2 regions of the Streptomyces sp. NPDC058758 genome follow, and region 2 is predicted to be linked to the other one. Evidence: predicted binding sites of a transcription regulator. Region 2 holds the regulator's gene; the other holds the start of a gene.
What was found. The regulator HrcA, encoded in region 2, represses chaperone genes, less so after heat shock. The targets are predictions, from matches to a motif close to TTNGCACTCNGNNNNNCNGAGTGCNAA.
Positions count from the first base shown of each region.

Region 1: a site for HrcA is predicted at 5,871-5,897, ahead of groL (chaperonin GroEL). Genes of this name have one in related genera too.

Region 1 covers NZ_JBHYPS010000015.1:115,596-124,163, forward strand. Annotated here, with positions in the region: gene ACFW6A_RS20020 (helix-turn-helix domain-containing protein) at 1-68, shown strand, start outside; gene ACFW6A_RS20025 (trehalose-6-phosphate synthase) at 103-1,551, opposite strand; gene ACFW6A_RS20030 (hypothetical protein) at 1,647-2,114, opposite strand; gene ACFW6A_RS20035 (glucosyl-3-phosphoglycerate synthase) at 2,153-3,094, opposite strand; SAM riboswitch class I at 3,216-3,360, shown strand; gene thrC (threonine synthase) at 3,378-4,688, shown strand; gene ACFW6A_RS20045 (MoaD/ThiS family protein) at 4,707-4,985, shown strand; gene ACFW6A_RS20050 (cold-shock protein) at 5,410-5,613, shown strand; gene groL (chaperonin GroEL) at 6,064-7,686, shown strand; gene ACFW6A_RS20060 (deoxyxylulose-5-phosphate synthase) at 7,802-8,134, opposite strand; gene ACFW6A_RS20065 (class I SAM-dependent methyltransferase) at 8,197-8,568, opposite strand, start outside.
Region 2 covers NZ_JBHYPS010000008.1:50,837-59,404, forward strand. Annotated here, with positions in the region: gene ACFW6A_RS12815 (AMP-dependent synthetase/ligase) at 1-579, shown strand, start outside; gene hemW (radical SAM family heme chaperone HemW) at 619-1,860, shown strand; gene ACFW6A_RS12825 (DUF3097 domain-containing protein) at 1,992-2,798, opposite strand; gene ACFW6A_RS12830 (MBL fold metallo-hydrolase) at 2,809-3,546, opposite strand; gene hrcA (heat-inducible transcriptional repressor HrcA) at 3,685-4,704, shown strand; gene dnaJ (molecular chaperone DnaJ) at 4,705-5,844, shown strand; gene ACFW6A_RS12845 (nitronate monooxygenase) at 5,954-7,042, shown strand; gene ACFW6A_RS12850 (16S rRNA (uracil(1498)-N(3))-methyltransferase) at 7,039-7,782, shown strand; gene ACFW6A_RS12855 (ATP-binding protein) at 7,843-8,568, shown strand, end outside.

The DNA of each region.
Region 1 (8,568 bases), on a different contig from region 2:
CCCTGGAGCCGCTCGCGGCCTGGGGCAGGGAGCGGCGGGAGGGCGACGCCGCGGGGGACGAGGGCTGAGGGGTCTTCGCCGCCCGGTGTCCGGACCGCCGGGTCAGTCCGAGGGGGCGCGCAGGGCTTCGAGCTGGTCGAGGAACCAGCGCTGCGGGGGGAGGGCGGTGGCGGCTTCGGCCAGGCGCTTGGTGCGTTCGGCGCGCTCGGCGGGCGGCATGGTGAGGGCCGCGTGGAGGGCCTCGGCCGTGCCCGAGACGTCGAAGGGGTCGACGGTGAGGGCGTCCTTGCCCAGCTCGCGGTGGGCGCCCGCGCCGGTGGACAGGACCAGGGCGCAGCCCTCGTCGGAGACCACGGGTATCTCCTTCGCCACCAGGTTCATGCCGTCGCGGACCGGGTTGACCAGGGCCACGTCGGCGAGGCGGTAGGCGGCGAGGGAGCGGGTGAAGTCGTCCTCGACGGAGACGAGGACGGGCTGCCAGTCCGCGGTGCCGAACTCGGCGTTGATCTCCTCGGCCAGCTCGACCACCGACGCCGTGTAGGCGCGGTAGGACTCCAGGTCCTGGCGGGAGGGGTAGGCGGAGGCGAGGTGGACGACCCGGTCGTGCCACTCGGGGTGGGTGGTGAGGAGCTCCCGGTAGGCCAGGAGGCCGCGGAGGATGTTCTTCGAGAGTTCGGTGCGGTCGACGCGGACGATGGTCTTCCGGCCGCCGACCTCCTCGCGCAGCCGGGCCAGCCGGTCGTCGACCTGGGGGCGGTGGGCGAGGGCCCGCAGGTCGTCGCCGTCGACGCCGAGCGCGTACACCCGGACCCGGGTGCGGCCCTTCCCGGTGTCGTGGCGGCGCCACCGCACCCCGTGCCAGGGGTCGCCGCTCGGCCGGACGCCCTCGGAGGTGCCGGTGGAGTCGTCCCGCCCGGAGCAGCAGCCGATGAAGTGGTCGGCCCATCCCCAGGTGTGGAAACCCAGCTCGTCCGCGCCGAGCATGCCCCACAGCAGCTCCTCGACGATGTCGTCCGGCACCATCCGCAGGTACTCGGAGGACGCCCACGGCGTGTGCGTGAAGTGCCCGATCCTGAGGTCGGGCCGCAGCTCGCGGAGCATGCCGGGGACGAGGGCCAGGTGGTAGTCCTGCACCAGGACCGCCGCGCCCTCCGAGGCCTCGGCCGCCAGGGTCTCGGCGAAGGCGCGGTTGTAGGCGCGGTAGGAGGCCCAGCGGCGGCGGAAGGCGGCGTCGAAGACGGGCTCGCGCGGGATGTCGTACAGGTGGTGGTGGAGGAACCACAGCACCGAGTTCGCGATGCCGTTGTACGCGTCGGCGTACACCTCCGGGTCGATGTCGAGCATCCGGACCCCCGGCTCGGCGACCCCGCGCCGGACGGCCTCCCGGTCGCCGTCGCCGAGCGCCGCGCACACCCAGAGGCTGTCCTGGGAGTCCACGGCGCTCAGGCCGGAGACGAGGCCGCCGCCGCCCCTGCGGGAGGAGAGGGTGCCGTCGTCACCGAGCGTGTACGAGACGGGCCCTCGGTTCGATGCCACGAGTACGGAAGCCATGTGGCGAACCTAGCCCGTCCCGTAAACGCTCAAACGTACGTATACGGTCAGCGGTCGGCCGGATACGGACGGCCCGCGCGCCCGGCGCCGGCCGCCTAGCGGATCCGGCGGCCGCGCATCGCCGCCTTCGCGACCAGGCCCGTCGCCGCGAGGACGACCGCCAGCGCGCCGAGCAGCCACAGCCGCTCGCCGTGGGAGCCGGTTCCGGCCATCGAGCCGCCTGCGCCGCCGCCGGTGGTGCCGGGGCCGGGGCCGGGTGCCGGCACCGCGGTGGTGGCCACGGAGGGCGAGGGGGTCGGGCCGGCGGTGGTGGCCACGGAGGGGGTCGGGTCGGCGGTGGTGACGTCGTCGTACCGGGGCTGCTGGTACCGCTGCCCGACGGGTTCGACGACGGGTTCGACGACGGGTTCGACGACGGCATCGGCGGCATCGGCGACGGCGGCGGCCGGACCGGCCGCCGCCGCCGACGGCGAGAGCGTGCCCGCGGCGAGCAGGACCGCCCCGAACAGGCGGGCGGGGCCCGCCCCGCGCCGGCGGACGGGGTGAGATCGTACGAAGCGCATAAAAGGGCAATGTAGGCAAAGCCCATCATCTGCGGACGTTACGCCACGCGACGGTGCGCGTACTCCGTGATCTCGGCCATCGGCGGGCGCTCCTCCGTGTCCACCGCGTACGTCCGCGGCTCGAAGCCGCTCTCGCCCCGCTCGAACTGGGTCAGCCGGGGGCGGACGAGGTGCCCCCGGGACAGCCGCAGCTGCGCCGTCCGGTAGATCGCCGCCGCCATCCGGCCCAGCGCCTGCCCGTCCTGGTGCCGGTGCTTGCGCACCCCCACGTCGACCTGCGCGAGCGCGTCCAGGCCCACCGTGTGCAGCGCGTCGACGAGGAGGCCCAGCTCCACTCCGTAACCGACCGGGAAGGGGAGCCGTTCGAGCAGCGAGCGGCGGGCCGCGTACTCGCCGCCCAGCGGCTGCACGAAGCCGGCCAGGCGCGGCCAGTGCAGATTGAGCAGCGGGCGGGCCACCAGCTCCGTCACGCGACCGCCCTGACCTGGGGCGTCGCCGAAGGGGCGGTCGTACATCGCCTTGACGAACTCCACGTCCGGGTCGGTGAGCAGCGGGCCCACGATGCCGGTGACGAAGTCCGCCGAGAAGTCCCTGAGGTCCGCGTCGACGAAGCAGACCACCTCCCCGGTCGTCACCATGAGTGACCGCCACAGGACCTCGCCCTTGCCGGGCACCGCCGGGATCCGGGGGAGCACGTCGTCGCGGGCGACCACGCGCGCGCCGGCCGCCGCCGCGGCCTTCGCCGTGCCGTCCGTGGAGCCCGAGTCGATCACCACGAGCTCGTCCACGAGCGGGGCGGCCGGGCCCATCAGCTCGCGCCGGATCACGCCGACGATGTCCCCGACGGTCGCCTCCTCGTTCAGCGCGGGCAGCACCACGCTGACCGTCGTCCCCCGCTTGGCGGCGAGGACCCGCTCCAGGGGCCGGTCGGACACGGACCAGGACCGCCGGTCCAGCCAGCGCTCCACTTCTTCCAGCAACGTGATCTCCATCTCGCGGATCGGACGACCGTCTCCACCTTCGAAGCCTTCGGTTACAGTCTTGAACAACGCGGATGCCCGATGCATGTCGGGGTCCCACCCGCGTCTCACAATCGAATACCGCTCATCCAGAGGGGCAGAGGGATACGGCCCGTTGAAGCCCCGGCAACCCTCCAGTCGGTTCGTCTTGCACCCGCGAGGCCCCCGGCTAGGGAAGGTGCCAAATCCGTCTCATGGCGAACAATTCGTCATGGGAAAGATGAGGAGAAAGGGCCTCGCCTCCATGGCTGTAAACACCGTCGCACCCGCAACCGCCGCTGCCGACACCACCGCCTCCACCATCGATCTCGGCCCCGCGTCCGGCCTTTCCTGTCGCGAATGCGGCCAGGTCTTCGCCCTCGGCCCGATCTTCGCCTGCGAACTCTGCTTCGGCCCCCTCGAAGTCGCCTACGAGCTGCCGCTCGGCGACCCCGAGGCGCTGCGCAAGCGGATCGAGGCCGGCCCCGCGAACATCTGGCGGTACGCGCCCCTGCTGCCCGTCCCCGCCGACGTCGCCGAGAAGCCGAACCTGAACCCCGGCTGGACCCCGCTCGTCAAGGCCGACAACCTCGCCCGCGAGATCGGCGTCGCCCCCGGCAGGCTCTTCGTCAAGGACGACTCCGGCAACCCGACCCACTCCTTCAAGGACCGGGTCGTCGCCCAGGCCATCGAGGCCGCCCGCGCCTTCGGCTTCACCACCCTCTCCTGCTCCTCCACCGGCAACCTGGCCGGCGCCGTCGGCGCCGCCGCCGCCCGCGCCGGCTTCCGCTCCTGCGTGTTCATCCCGCACGACCTGGAGCAGGGCAAGGTCGTCATGGCCGGTGTCTACGGCGGCGACCTCGTCGCCATCGAGGGCAACTACGACGACGTGAACCGCTTCTGCTCGGAGCTCATCGGCGACCCGCTCGGCGAGGGCTGGGGCTTCGTGAACGTCAACCTGCGCCCGTACTACGGCGAGGGCTCCAAGACGCTCGCGTACGAGATCTGCGAGCAGCTCGGCTGGGTCCTCCCCGACCAGCTCGTCATCCCGATCGCCTCCGGCTCCCAGCTCACCAAGATCGACAAGGGTCTCCAGGAGCTCGTCAAGCTGGGCCTGGTCGAGGACAAGCCGTACAAGATCTTCGGCGCCCAGGCCGAGGGCTGCTCCCCGGTCTCCACCGCCTTCAAGGCCGGCCACGACGTGGTCCGCCCGCAGAAGCCGAACACCATCGCCAAGTCCCTCGCGATCGGCAACCCGGCCGACGGCCCCTACGTCCTCGACATCGCCCGCCGCACCGGCGGCGCCGTGGAGGACGTGAACGACGAGCAGGTCGTCGACGCGATCAAGCTGCTCGCCCGCACCGAGGGCATCTTCGCCGAGACCGCGGGCGGCGTGACCGTCGGCGTGACCCGCAAGCTCGTCGAGGCCGGCCTCATCGACCCGGAGCTCACCACCGTCGTCCTCAACACCGGCGACGGGCTCAAGACCCTGGACGCCGTGGCCGACAGTTCTCAGGCGACCGCCACCATCCGCCCGAGCCTGGACGCGTTCCGCGACGCGGGCCTGGCCCACTGAAAGGTCCGTGAAGCCACCATGGCCGTGAACGTCCGCATCCCCACCATCCTCCGCACCTACACCGGCGGGCAGTCCGAGGTCCCCGCCGAGGGCGCGACCCTCGCCGAGGTCATCGCCGACCTGGAGAAGAACCACACGGGCATCGCCGCCCGCGTCCTGGACGACCAGGGCAAGCTGCGCCGCTTCGTGAACGTCTACGTGAACGACGACGACGTCCGCTTCGAGCAGGGCCTGGAGACCGCGACGCCGGACGGCGCGGGCGTCTCCATCATCCCGGCGGTCGCCGGCGGCTGCTGATCACCCCGCACGGCCCGGCCGCCTTACCGGTCGGTACTGAATTGCCCCTTCCGCGAGAGAAAGCGGAGGGGGCAATTCTGCATGGTTGAGCGCGGTAGAGTTGGGGAAGTGCCCTCGGCCGCTCATGCCGGACGCATATGAGCGCGGGTCCGGACCTGACGAGAATGCGACAACCGGCGGCCGGAAAGCGCGCACACTCTGCCCCTTATGCGCCTTTCGCCCGGCCCGAGTTGCCCCGCAATTCAGGGATTTCTTCCCGATTCCCCTTTCCGTGCCGCCCAGAATTCCCGGCGGATTGCCCTGTTGCAGAGGGCAGTTGGACAGATACATTCAGCGGCGGTCGACGCGTTCCGGCGCAGGTTCTGACCCGGGTCCGTGAAGTGCGGGTCCGCGCAAGGGCCAGTAAGTAATAGGGGAGTTAGGCATGGCTCAGGGCACCGTCAAGTGGTTCAACGCGGAGAAGGGCTACGGCTTCATCGCGGTCGACGGTGGTGCGGATGTTTTCGTCCACTACAGCGCCATCCAGATGGATGGGTACCGCAGCCTCGAAGAGGGCCAGCGAGTCGAGTTCGAGATCTCGCAGGGCCAGAAGGGTCCGCAGGCGGACATGGTCAAGGTGACCGCCTGAGCGCGACGCGATCGGCCACCGACGCCAACGCCGTCGAGGGGCCCGCATCCTCAGGGATGCGGGCCCCTCGACGCGTTCCGGGGCGTTCGCGGGCGGTGCGGAGGCGTCCGGAGCCGTCCGGAGGCGGTTCGGGGGAGTTCGGAGGAGTTCCGGCGCGTTCCGGGGCACGGGGCGGGGCCGCCGGCCGCGGGGTGCGGGCGCGCGCCCCGGGGGCGCCCCGGGGAGGTGGCGTGGAGGTGCCCGATCCACGAGAGTCGCTTGCACTCGCATGGGTCGAGTGCTAATCATTGGCGTTAGCACTCGGAAGGTGAGAGTGCTACGAGGATCGGGCAGACGAGGCCGCCGACCCGGGTGGGGCAAGGAACCACGCGGAGCGCGGAGGCCGTCCGTCGCGGGCGTCGGCGCGGTCCTGGAGCGTTATCCACCCCATGTCCGGGAGGACCACTTCACATGGCCAAGATCATCGCGTTCGACGAGGAGGCCCGGCGCGGTCTCGAGCGCGGCATGAACCAGCTCGCTGACGCCGTCAAGGTCACCCTCGGCCCCAAGGGCCGCAACGTCGTCCTCGAGAAGAAGTGGGGCGCCCCCACGATCACCAACGATGGTGTCTCCATCGCCAAGGAGATCGAGCTCGAGGACCCGTACGAGAAGATCGGCGCCGAGCTGGTCAAGGAAGTCGCCAAGAAGACGGACGACGTCGCCGGCGACGGCACGACCACCGCCACCGTCCTCGCCCAGGCGCTCGTCCGCGAGGGCCTCCGCAACGTCGCCGCCGGTGCCAACCCGATGGCCCTCAAGCGCGGCATCGAGAAGGCCGTCGAGGCCGTCTCCGGCGCCCTGCTCGACCAGGCGAAGGAGGTCGAGACGAAGGAGCAGATCGCCTCCACCGCCTCCATCTCCGCCGCCGACACCCAGATCGGCGAGCTCATCGCCGAGGCGATGGACAAGGTCGGCAAGGAAGGCGTCATCACGGTCGAGGAGTCCCAGACCTTCGGTCTGGAGCTGGAGCTCACCGAGGGCATGCGCTTCGACAAGGGCTACATCTCGGCGTACTTCGCGACCGACATGGAGCGCATGGAGGCCGCGCTCGAGGACCCGTACATCCTCATCGTCAACTCCAAGATCTCCTCCGTGAAGGACCTCCTCCCGCTCCTGGAGAAGGTCATGCAGTCGGGCAAGCCGCTGCTGATCATCGCCGAGGACGTCGAGGGCGAGGCCCTGTCGACCCTGGTCGTCAACAAGATCCGCGGCACCTTCCGCTCCGTCGCGGTCAAGGCCCCGGGCTTCGGCGACCGCCGCAAGGCCATGCTCCAGGACATCGCCATCCTCACCGGCGGCACGGTCATCTCCGAGGAGGTCGGCCTCAAGCTGGAGTCGGCCGGTCTCGACCTGCTGGGCCGCGCCCGCAAGGTCGTCATCACCAAGGACGAAACCACCATCGTCGACGGTGCCGGTGACAGCGAGCAGGTCGCGGGCCGCGTGAACCAGATCCGCGCCGAGATCGAGAACAGCGACTCCGACTACGACCGCGAGAAGCTCCAGGAGCGCCTCGCGAAGCTCGCCGGCGGCGTGGCGGTCATCAAGGCCGGTGCCGCGACCGAGGTCGAGCTCAAGGAGCGCAAGCACCGCATCGAGGACGCCGTGCGCAACGCCAAGGCGGCCGTCGAGGAGGGCATCGTCGCCGGCGGTGGCGTGGCCCTGCTCCAGGCCTCCAGCGTCTTCGAGAAGCTGGAGCTGGACGGCGACGAGGCCACCGGTGCCGCGATCGTCAAGCTCGCCCTGGAGGCCCCGATCAAGCAGATCGCGGTCAACGCCGGCCTCGAGGGCGGCGTCGTGGTCGAGAAGGTGCGCAACCTGACCCCGGGCCACGGCCTCAACGCCGCGACCGGCGAGTACGTCGACCTGGTCGCCGAGGGCATCATCGACCCGGCCAAGGTGACGCGCTCCGCGCTGCAGAACGCCGCGTCGATCGCCGCGCTCTTCCTCACCACCGAGGCCGTCATCGCCGACAAGCCGGAGAAGGCCGCGGCCCCGGCCGGCGGCGGCATGCCGGGCGGTGACATGGACTTCTGATCCTCCGGGATCGGCAGTTCACCGCTGACGCGAGTCGAACGCGAACGCCGAGGGCGGTACTCCCCACGCGGGGGGTGCCGCCCTCGGCGCGTTCCCGGACGGGCCGGGGCCGGACTCAGACCACCGGCCGGACGAGCGCCTTCGCGAGCGGCTCCCCGGTCCGGCGCGCGTACGCCACCCGCGCCTTCACCTCGGCGAGGGTGCGGGGGCGGTAGCCCGGGCCGCAGCCCTGGCAGCAGCTGGTGTGGAACCGTACGCCCGCGTGCAGCAGGACGGACAGCACGCGCCACCCCTCGGTGTCCCGCCGCTTCGGCGGCCGGAACGCCGACCCGACCCCGGTCATCGGCTGCGCGCACCGCGGGCAGCGGCGCTCGGGCCCATGGTCGTCGCCCTGCTTGTAGGAGGCCCGGCAGGGGAGGCACACGTACGAGGTGCGGCGGATTCCCATGGGGGCAGCGTAGGGAGCGGCGCGGGCCGGGCCCACCGGTTTACCCCCGCCCGCGCGTGGTGCTACGGGCGGCGGAAGAGGGCCGTCCAGAGGAAGCCCTCGCCGAAGTGCGGCGAGTCCGGGGGCTGGGGGCTCATGCGGCGGACCTCGACCGGTTCGTACGCCGCGAAGATCGCGCGGAGGGACGTGTCCGTGTAGGCGAGGCCGCCTTCCAGGGTGCCCTCGCGGTAGAAGTCGGCGTCGGGGCGCTCCGAGCCCATGCCGCCCTCCCCGGCCGCGAACGCCGTCAGGGCGAAGTGGCCGCCGGGGGCCAGGACGCGGTCCAGGAGGGCCAGGTAGCTGACGCGGCGGTGCGGCGGCAGGTGGTGGAAGCAGCCGGAGTCGTACACGAGGTCGTACGGGCCCTCGACCGTGCCGGGCGCGAAGGCGTCGCC
Region 2 (8,568 bases):
GAGATCCTGCTCCGCGGCCCCGGCATCATGGAGGGCTACCACGGCCTGCCCGAGAAGACCGCCGAGGTCCTGGAGGCCGACGGCTGGTTCCACACCGGCGACATCGGCGAGCTGTCCGCCGACGGCTACCTGCGGATCACCGACCGCAAGAAGGACCTCATCAAGACCTCCGGCGGCAAGTACATCGCCCCGGCCGAGGTCGAGGGCCAGTTCAAGGCCGTCTGTCCGTTCGTCTCCAACATCCTCGTCCACGGCGCCGACCGGAACTACTGCACCGCCCTCATCTCCCTCGACGAGCCCAGCATCCTCGGCTGGGCCGCCGAGCACGGCCTGGGCGGCAAGCCGTACGCCGAGGTCGTCGCCGCCCCGGAGACCGTCACGCTCGTCCAGGGCTACGTGGACCGGCTCAACGAGGGCCTCCAGCGCTGGCAGACGATCAAGAAGTTCCGCCTGCTGCCCCGCGACCTCGACATCGAGCACGGCGAGCTCACCCCCTCGCTGAAGCTCAAGCGGCCCGTCGTGGAGCGCGAGTACAAGGCCCTCATCGAGGAGATGTACGAGGGCTCCCGCGAGGCCTGACCGCGCGCGGCCCGCTCCCACCCCGGGCGGTACGGGACAATGGACCCCATGCCTTCCGTACTGCCCGATGGTGAGCCCGTGCCCGAGGACGGGGCGCTGCCCCCGCACGCCCTGGAAGGGGCGGGGGAGCGGCCGCTCGGGTTCTATCTGCACGTGCCGTACTGCGCCACGCGGTGCGGCTACTGCGACTTCAACACCTACACCGCGAGCGAGCTGCGCGGTGCCGGGGGCGTGCTCGCCTCCCGGGACAATTACGCGGGGCAGGTCGCCGAGGAGGTCCGGCTCGCCCGGAAGGTCCTCGGCGACGACCCGCGGCCGGTGCGGACCGTCTTCGTCGGCGGCGGCACGCCGACCCTGCTGGCCGCCGGCGACCTCGTGCGGATGCTGGGGGCGATCCGGGACGAGTTCGGGCTCGCGGACGACGCCGAGGTGACCACCGAGGCCAACCCGGAGTCCGTGAACCCGGAGTACCTCGCCGAGCTGCGCGCCGGGGGGTTCAACCGGATCTCCTTCGGGATGCAGAGCGCCCGGCCGCACGTGCTGAAGATCCTCGACCGGACCCACACGCCGGGGCGGCCCGAGCAGTGCGTCGCGGAGGCGCGGGCGGCCGGCTTCGACCACGTCAACCTCGACCTGATCTACGGGACCCCCGGCGAGAGCGACGACGACTGGCGGGCCTCGCTGGACGCGGCCCTCGGCGCCGGACCGGACCACGTGAGCGCCTACGCCCTGATCGTCGAGGAGGGGACGCAGCTGGCGCGGCGGATCCGGCGCGGCGAGGTGCCGATGACCGACGACGACGTCCACGCGGACCGGTACCTGATCGCGGACGAGGCCTTCGAGAAGGCCGGGTTCTCCTGGTACGAGGTGTCCAACTGGGCCACCTCCGAGGCCGGGCGCTGCCTGCACAACGAGCTGTACTGGCGGGGCGCCGACTGGTGGGGCGCGGGCCCCGGCGCCCACTCGCACGTGGGCGGGGTGCGGTGGTGGAACGTCAAGCACCCCGGGGCGTACGCCGCCGCGCTCGGCGCCGGGAAGTCGCCCGGCGCGGGACGGGAGCTGCTGTCGGACGAGGACCGGCGGGTCGAGCGGATCCTGCTGGAGCTGCGCCTGCGGGAGGGCGTCGAGCTGACGCTGCTCAAGCCCGCGGGGCGGGCCGCTGCCGAGCGTGCGCTGGGGGACGGGCTGCTCGACGCGGAGCCGTACGCCGCCGGGCGGGCCGTGCTGACGCTGCGGGGGCGGCTGCTCGCGGACGCGGTGGTGCGGGACCTGGTGGACTGAGGGCGCGGCGCGCCGGGGCGCGGGTCCGGGCGCCGGAGCCCGGGCTCGGCTCGGCGCGCCGTTCCGTCGCGGGCATCCGTTCCCGCCCGGAGTCACCCCTCCGAGGGAGGAACGGGTGCCCGCGACGGGGGTCAGCCCACCGTCACGAAGTCGATCAGCTCCTCCACGCGGCCCAGCAGCTCCGGTTCCAGGTCCTTGTAGGACGTGACGCGCTTGAGGATGGCCTGCCAGACGGCGCCCGTGTTGTCGGCCGGCCAGCCCAGGGCCCGGCAGGTGCCCGTCTTCCAGTCCTGGTCCCGGGGGACCTCCGGCCAGGCGCGGATGCCGAGGACCGACGGCTTCACCGCCTGCCAGACGTCGACGTAGGGGTGGCCGACGACCAGGACGTGGTCCGAGGCGACCCGGGCGGCGATCCGGGACTCCTTGGAGCCGGGGACCAGGTGGTCGACCAGGACGCCCAGGCGGGCGTCCGGGCCCGGGGCGAAGTCGGCGACGATCTCCGGGAGGTGGTCCACGCCCTCCAGGTACTCCACGACCACGCCCTCGACGCGCAGGTCGTCGCCCCAGACCCGTTCGACCAGCTCCGCGTCGTGGCGGCCCTCCACGTAGATGCGGCTCGCCCGGGCCACCCGGGCCCGCGCGCCCGGGACGGCGATCGAGCCGGAGGCCGTACGGGCCGGGCGGGCCGGGCCGCCCGGCGCGGGGCGGACCAGCGTGACGACCCTGCCCTCAAGGAGGAAGCCGCGCGGGTCCAGCGGGAAGACGCGGTGCTTGCCGAAGCGGTCCTCCAGCGTCACCGTGCCCGCCTCGCAGCGGATCACCGCCCCGCAGAAGCCCGTCGACACCTCCTCGACCACCAGGTCCGGCTCGGCCGGAACCTCCGGGGCGGGGGCCCGCCTCTTCCAGGCGGGCGTCAGATCGGGGTCGTAGCTGCGCATTCCGGGGACGCTACGACACCCGGAAGCGGCGTGCCAGCTCATCGCGCTGGCGTCGGACGAAAGCCGCGTCGACGGCCGCGCCGTGGCCGGGGACGTACAGCGCGTCCTCGCCGCCGAGGGCGAGGAGCCGGTCGAGGGCGTCGGGCCAGCGGGCGCCGAACGCGTCGGGGCCCGCCTGGGGCTCGCCGGACTCCTCGACCAGGTCGCCGCAGAAGACGGTCTCGCGCTCGCCCGGGACCAGCAGGACCAGGTCGTGGCCGGTGTGGGCGGGACCCACGTTGGCCAGGAGGACCTGCCGGCCGCCCAGGTCGAGGGTCCGCTCGCCGGTGACGGTGTGGCGCGGGGCCACCAGGGCCTCCGCCGCCTCGGCCGCCGCCCGCTCCTCGACCCCCTGGCGCACCGCGTCCTCGTACAGCTCCTCCCGGCCCCGGGAGGAGCCGAGGAGCTCGTCCATGCCGACGGCGCCGAAGACCTCCGCGCCGGCGAAGGCGGCGGTGCCGAGGACGTGGTCGAAATGGGGGTGGCCGAGTGCGATGTGCGTCACGCGCCGGCCGCCGGTGATCGCCTCCGCCTGGGCCCTGATCCCGGCCCCCTCGGCGAGCGTGGCACCGGTGTCGTACAGCAGCACGGCCTTGTCCCCCACGACCAGTCCCGTGGTGGCGTCCCAGCCGGGGAGCCGCCGCCGGCCCACTCCGTCCGCCAGCCGTTCCCACCCCTGAGCCGCCCAGACCGCCTGTTCGATGTCCATGCGACCGACGCTAGCGGGTCCGCCTCCTTGCCAGGAGCGACCGGCCCGGCCGTACACTGGCCGGGGGTTTCCTGGCACTCGGGCAGGGCGAGTGCCAAATGCGGAGCAACCGGAACGGCTGGAACGGGAGGTGTGCGCGTGCTGAGCGAACGCAGACTCGAGGTGCTGCGCGCCATCGTCCAGGACTACGTCGGGACCGAGGAGCCGGTCGGTTCCAAGGCGCTCACCGAGCGCCACCGGCTCGGCGTCTCCCCGGCCACCGTGCGCAACGACATGGCGGTGCTGGAGGAGGAGGGCTATATCGCCCAGCCCCACACCAGCGCCGGACGGATCCCCACCGACAAGGGCTACCGCCTCTTCGTGGACCGGCTGGCCGGCGTCAAGCCGCTGTCGACCCCCGAGCGGCGCGCCATCCACAACTTCCTCGACGGGGCCGTGGACCTCGACGACGTCGTGGGCCGCACGGTGCGGCTGCTCGCGCAGCTGACCCGGCAGGTCGCCGTCGTCCAGTACCCGTCGCTGACCCGCTCCTCCATCCGGCACGTCGAGCTGCTGGCGCTGACCCCGGCGCGGCTGATGCTCGTCCTCATCACGGACACCGGCCGGGTCGAGCAGCGGGTGATCGACTGTCCCGCGCCCTTCGGCGAGACCTCCCTCGCCGATCTGCGGGCCCGGCTCAACAGCCGGGTCGGCGGCCGTCGCTTCGCCGACGTGCCGCAGCTGGTGCAGGACCTCCCCGAGTCCTTCGAGGAGCCCGAGGACCGCGCCACGGTCTCGACCGTGCTCGCGACCCTCCTCGAGACGCTCGTGGAGGAGCACGAGGAGCGGCTGATGATCGGCGGCACCGCCAATCTCACCCGCTTCGGACACGACTTCCCCCTGACCATCAGGCCCGTCCTGGAGGCACTCGAGGAGCAGGTCGTGCTCCTCAAGCTCCTCGGCGAGGTCAAGGAATCGGGCATGACCGTACGCATCGGGCACGAGAACGCCTATGAAGGGCTGAACTCCACGTCCGTCGTCTCGGTCGGCTACGGTTCGGGCGGCGAGGCAGTCGCCAAACTCGGCGTGGTCGGACCGACCCGCATGGACTACCCCGGAACGATGGGAGCGGTACGCGCAGTGGCACGTTACGTCGGACAGATCCTGGCGGAGTCGTAAGTGGCCACGGACTACTACGCCACACTCGGCGTACGCCGCGACGCGTCCCAGGACGAGATCAAGAAGGCCTTCCGCCGCCTCGCCCGCGAGCTTCACCCGGACGTCAACCCGGACCCGAAGACGCAGGAGCGGTTCAAGGAGATCAACGCCGCCTACGAGGTCCTGTCGGACCCGCAGAAGAAGCAGGTCTACGACCTCGGCGGCGACCCGCTGTCCAGCTCCGGCGGGGGCGGCGCGGGCGGCTTCGGGGCCGGTGGCTTCGGCAACTTCTCCGACATCATGGACGCCTTCTTCGGCACGGCCTCGCAGCGCGGACCGCGCTCGCGGACCCGCCGCGGCCAGGACGCCATGATCCGCCTGGAGATCGACCTCAACGAGGCGGCCTTCGGCACCACCAAGGACATCCAGGTCGACACGGCCGTCGTCTGCACCACCTGTTCGGGTGAGGGCGCCGCCCCCGGCACCTCCGCGCAGACCTGTGACATGTGCCGCGGCCGCGGCGAGGTGTCGCAGGTGACCCGATCCTTCCTCGGCCAGGTCATGACCTCCCGGCCCTGCCCCCAGTGCCAGGGCTTCGGCACCGTCGTCCCGACCCCGTGCCCCGAGTGCGCGGGCGACGGCCGGGTCCGCTCGCGCCGCACGCTGACGGTCAAGATCCCGGCCGGCGTCGACAACGGCACCCGGATCCAGCTCGCGGGCGAGGGCGAGGTCGGCCCCGGCGGCGGCCCCGCCGGCGACCTGTACGTCGAGATCCAGGAGACCCCGCACGAGGTCTTCCAGCGGCGCGGCGACGACCTGCACTGCACGGTCACCCTCCCGATGACGGCGGCGGCGCTCGGCACCAAGGTGCAGCTCCAGACGCTCGACGGGCTGGAGGAGATCGACATCCGTCCGGGCACCCAGTCGGGCCAGTCGGTCCCGCTGCACGGCCGGGGCATCACCCACCTGCGGGGCAACGGCCGCGGCGACCTGATCGTCCACGTCGAGGTGCAGACCCCGTCGAAGCTCGACCCCGAGCAGGAGCGCCTGCTGCGCGAGCTGGCCAAGCTGCGGGGCGAGGAGCGGCCCACGGGCCAGTTCCAGCCGGGCCAGCAGGGCCTGTTCTCGCGTCTGAAGGACGCGTTCAACGGGCGTACGTGACCGCGGAAGGACGCGTTCGACGGGCGTACGTGATCTCTGGGTGAGAGGGGCGGCACTCTGAGTGCCGCCCCTTTCCCGTGCCCGGGAACGGGCATGACACGATGCCCATATGTCCACCACCGAGCTGAACGATCTCTTCCGGTACCCGATCGTGCAGGCCCCCATGGCGGGTGGCGCTTCCTGTCCCGAACTCGTCGGCGCCGTCTGCGAGGCCGGTGCGCTCGGTTTCCTCGCCGCCGGCTACAAGACGGCCGGCAGCCTCTACCAGGAGATCAAGCAGGTCCGCGGGCTGACCGGAAAGCCCTTCGGCGTCAACGTCTTCATGCCCCAGGGCGGCCCCACCGCCGACCCCGCGGCCATCGAGGTCTACCGCCACCAGCTCGCCGGCGAGGCCGGGTGGTACGAGACCCCGCTCGGCGACACCGACGGCGGCCGGGACGACGGGTACGACGCCAAGCTGGCGATCCTCCTGGAGGACCCGGTCCCCGTCGTCTCCTTCACCTTCGGCTGTCCGAAGCCCGAGACCTTCGAGGCCTTCGCCCGCGCCGGTACGTACACGATCGTCACCGTCACCTCCGCCGAGGAGGCCAGGACCGCACGGGAGGCCGGGGCCGACGCGCTGTGCGTCCAGGGCGTCGAGGCGGGCGGCCACCAGGGCTCGTACCGCGACGACCCCGCCGAGGACCAGTCCGGCACCGGCCTGCTCGCCCTGCTCGCCCAGGTCGGGGAGGCCACCGAGCTGCCGCTCGTCGCCGCCGGCGGCCTGATGCGCGGCGCGCAGATCGCCGCCGTCCTCGCCGCCGGAGCCGGCGCCGCCCAGCTCGGCACCGCCTTCCTCGTCTGCCCCGAGTCCGGCGCCCACCCGCTGCACAAGCGGGCCCTGACCGACCCGCTCTTCCACCGCACCGCCCTCACCCGGGCCTTCTCCGGCCGGCCCGCCCGCGGCCTCGTCAACCGCTTCATGCGCGAGCACGGGCGGTACGCCCCCGCCGCCTACCCGGAGATCCACCACCTCACCGCCCCGCTGCGGAAGGCCGCCGCCACCGCCGGAGACGCCCAGGGCATGGCCCTGTGGGCCGGCCAGGGCCACCGGCTGGCCCGCGAGCTGCCCGCCGCGGAACTCGTCGGCGTCCTCGCCGCCGAACTCGACACCGCCCTCACCGACCTCGCCGACCCGGCCTTCAGGAGTGCCCCATGACCGCCCCCGTCTTCGTCGTCGACGCCGTCCCCGGCGCCGGCACCTTCGTCCTGGAGGGGCCCGAGGGGCGGCACGCCGTCTCCGTGAAGCGGCTCCAGGCCGGCGAGGCACTCGTCCTCACCGACGGCCGGGGCCACTGGGCCGAGTGCGCGGTGCGGGACACCGAGGGCAAGGACCGGCTGACCGTCGAGGTGACGGCCGCGCACGAGGAGCCCGGGGAGGAGCCGCGGATCACCGTCGTCCAGGCCCTGCCCAAGGGCGACCGGGGCGAACTGGCCGTCGAGACCATGACCGAGACCGGCGTCGACGCGATCGTGCCGTGGGCGGCCTCCCGCTGCATCACCCAGTGGCGCGGCGACCGCGGCCTCAAGGCGCTCGCCAAGTGGCGCTCCACCGCCCGCGAGGCCGGAAAGCAGTCCCGCCGCACCCGCTTCCCCGAGGTCGCCGACCTCATGACCACCAAGCAGGTCGCCCAGCTGCTCGCCGGCGCCGACTTCGCGGCCGTGCTCCACGAGGACCGCGACCACCCGAGCGGCGCCCTCGCCACCGCCGAACTCCCCGCGAAGGGCTCGATCGTGCTGGTCGTCGGCCCCGAGGGCGGCGTCTCCCCGGAGGAGCTGGCCGTCTTCGAGGCGGCGGGGGCGAAGCCGTACCGCCTCGGCCGGAGCGTGCTGCGGACCTCCACGGCGGGCACGGCGGCCACCGCCCTCGTCCTCGCCCGCACCGGCCGCTGGAGCTGAGCCCGGCCTCGCGGGGGACCCGCTGTCCAAGCGCCCCGGGTCTTTTCTAGGCTGGCCCCCATGGCCGACGAGTCCCCCCTGATCAGCAGTCTGCGCGCCGCGCTCGCCGCCGCCCCCGGCGACGTGCCCCTGCGCCTCCACTTCGCCGAACTCCTCCTCGCCCAGGGGCGGAACGACGAGGCCGTCGCCGAGGCCGCCGTCGCCCTCCAGCACGCGCCGGGGGACGCGGACGCCCGCGCGCTCATGGTCCGCGCCATGGGGATGCCGCCGGCGGCGCCCGAGCCCCCGGCCGTACGGCCCGAGACCGCGGAGCCGCCCGCGCCCGGTCCCGTACGACCGCCCGCGCCCGGTCCCGGGCCGGCCGAGCCGAAGCCCTCCTTCGACTGGGCCGCCGCCGAGGAGCAGGTTTCCGACCTCGTCGGCCCGCGGTTCCTGGAGGAGCCGCAGGCCGACGGCGGGGACGGGCTCGCCGGGGACGCCGCCGCCTGGGACGTGGACGCCCCCGGGGCGGTGCGCCTCGCCGACGTCGGCGGCATGACCGACGTCAAGGACCGGCTCGAAGCCGCCTTCCTCGCCCCCATGCGCAACCCGGAACTGCGCCGGCTCTACGGCAAGTCGCTCCGCGGCGGGCTCCTCCTCTACGGCCCTCCCGGCTGCGGCAAGACCTTCATCGCCCGGGCCGTCGCCGGCGAACTCGGCGCGAACTTCCTCACCGTGTCGCTCTCCGACGTCCTCGACATGTGGATCGGGGCCTCCGAGAAGAACATCCACGACATCTTCGAGACC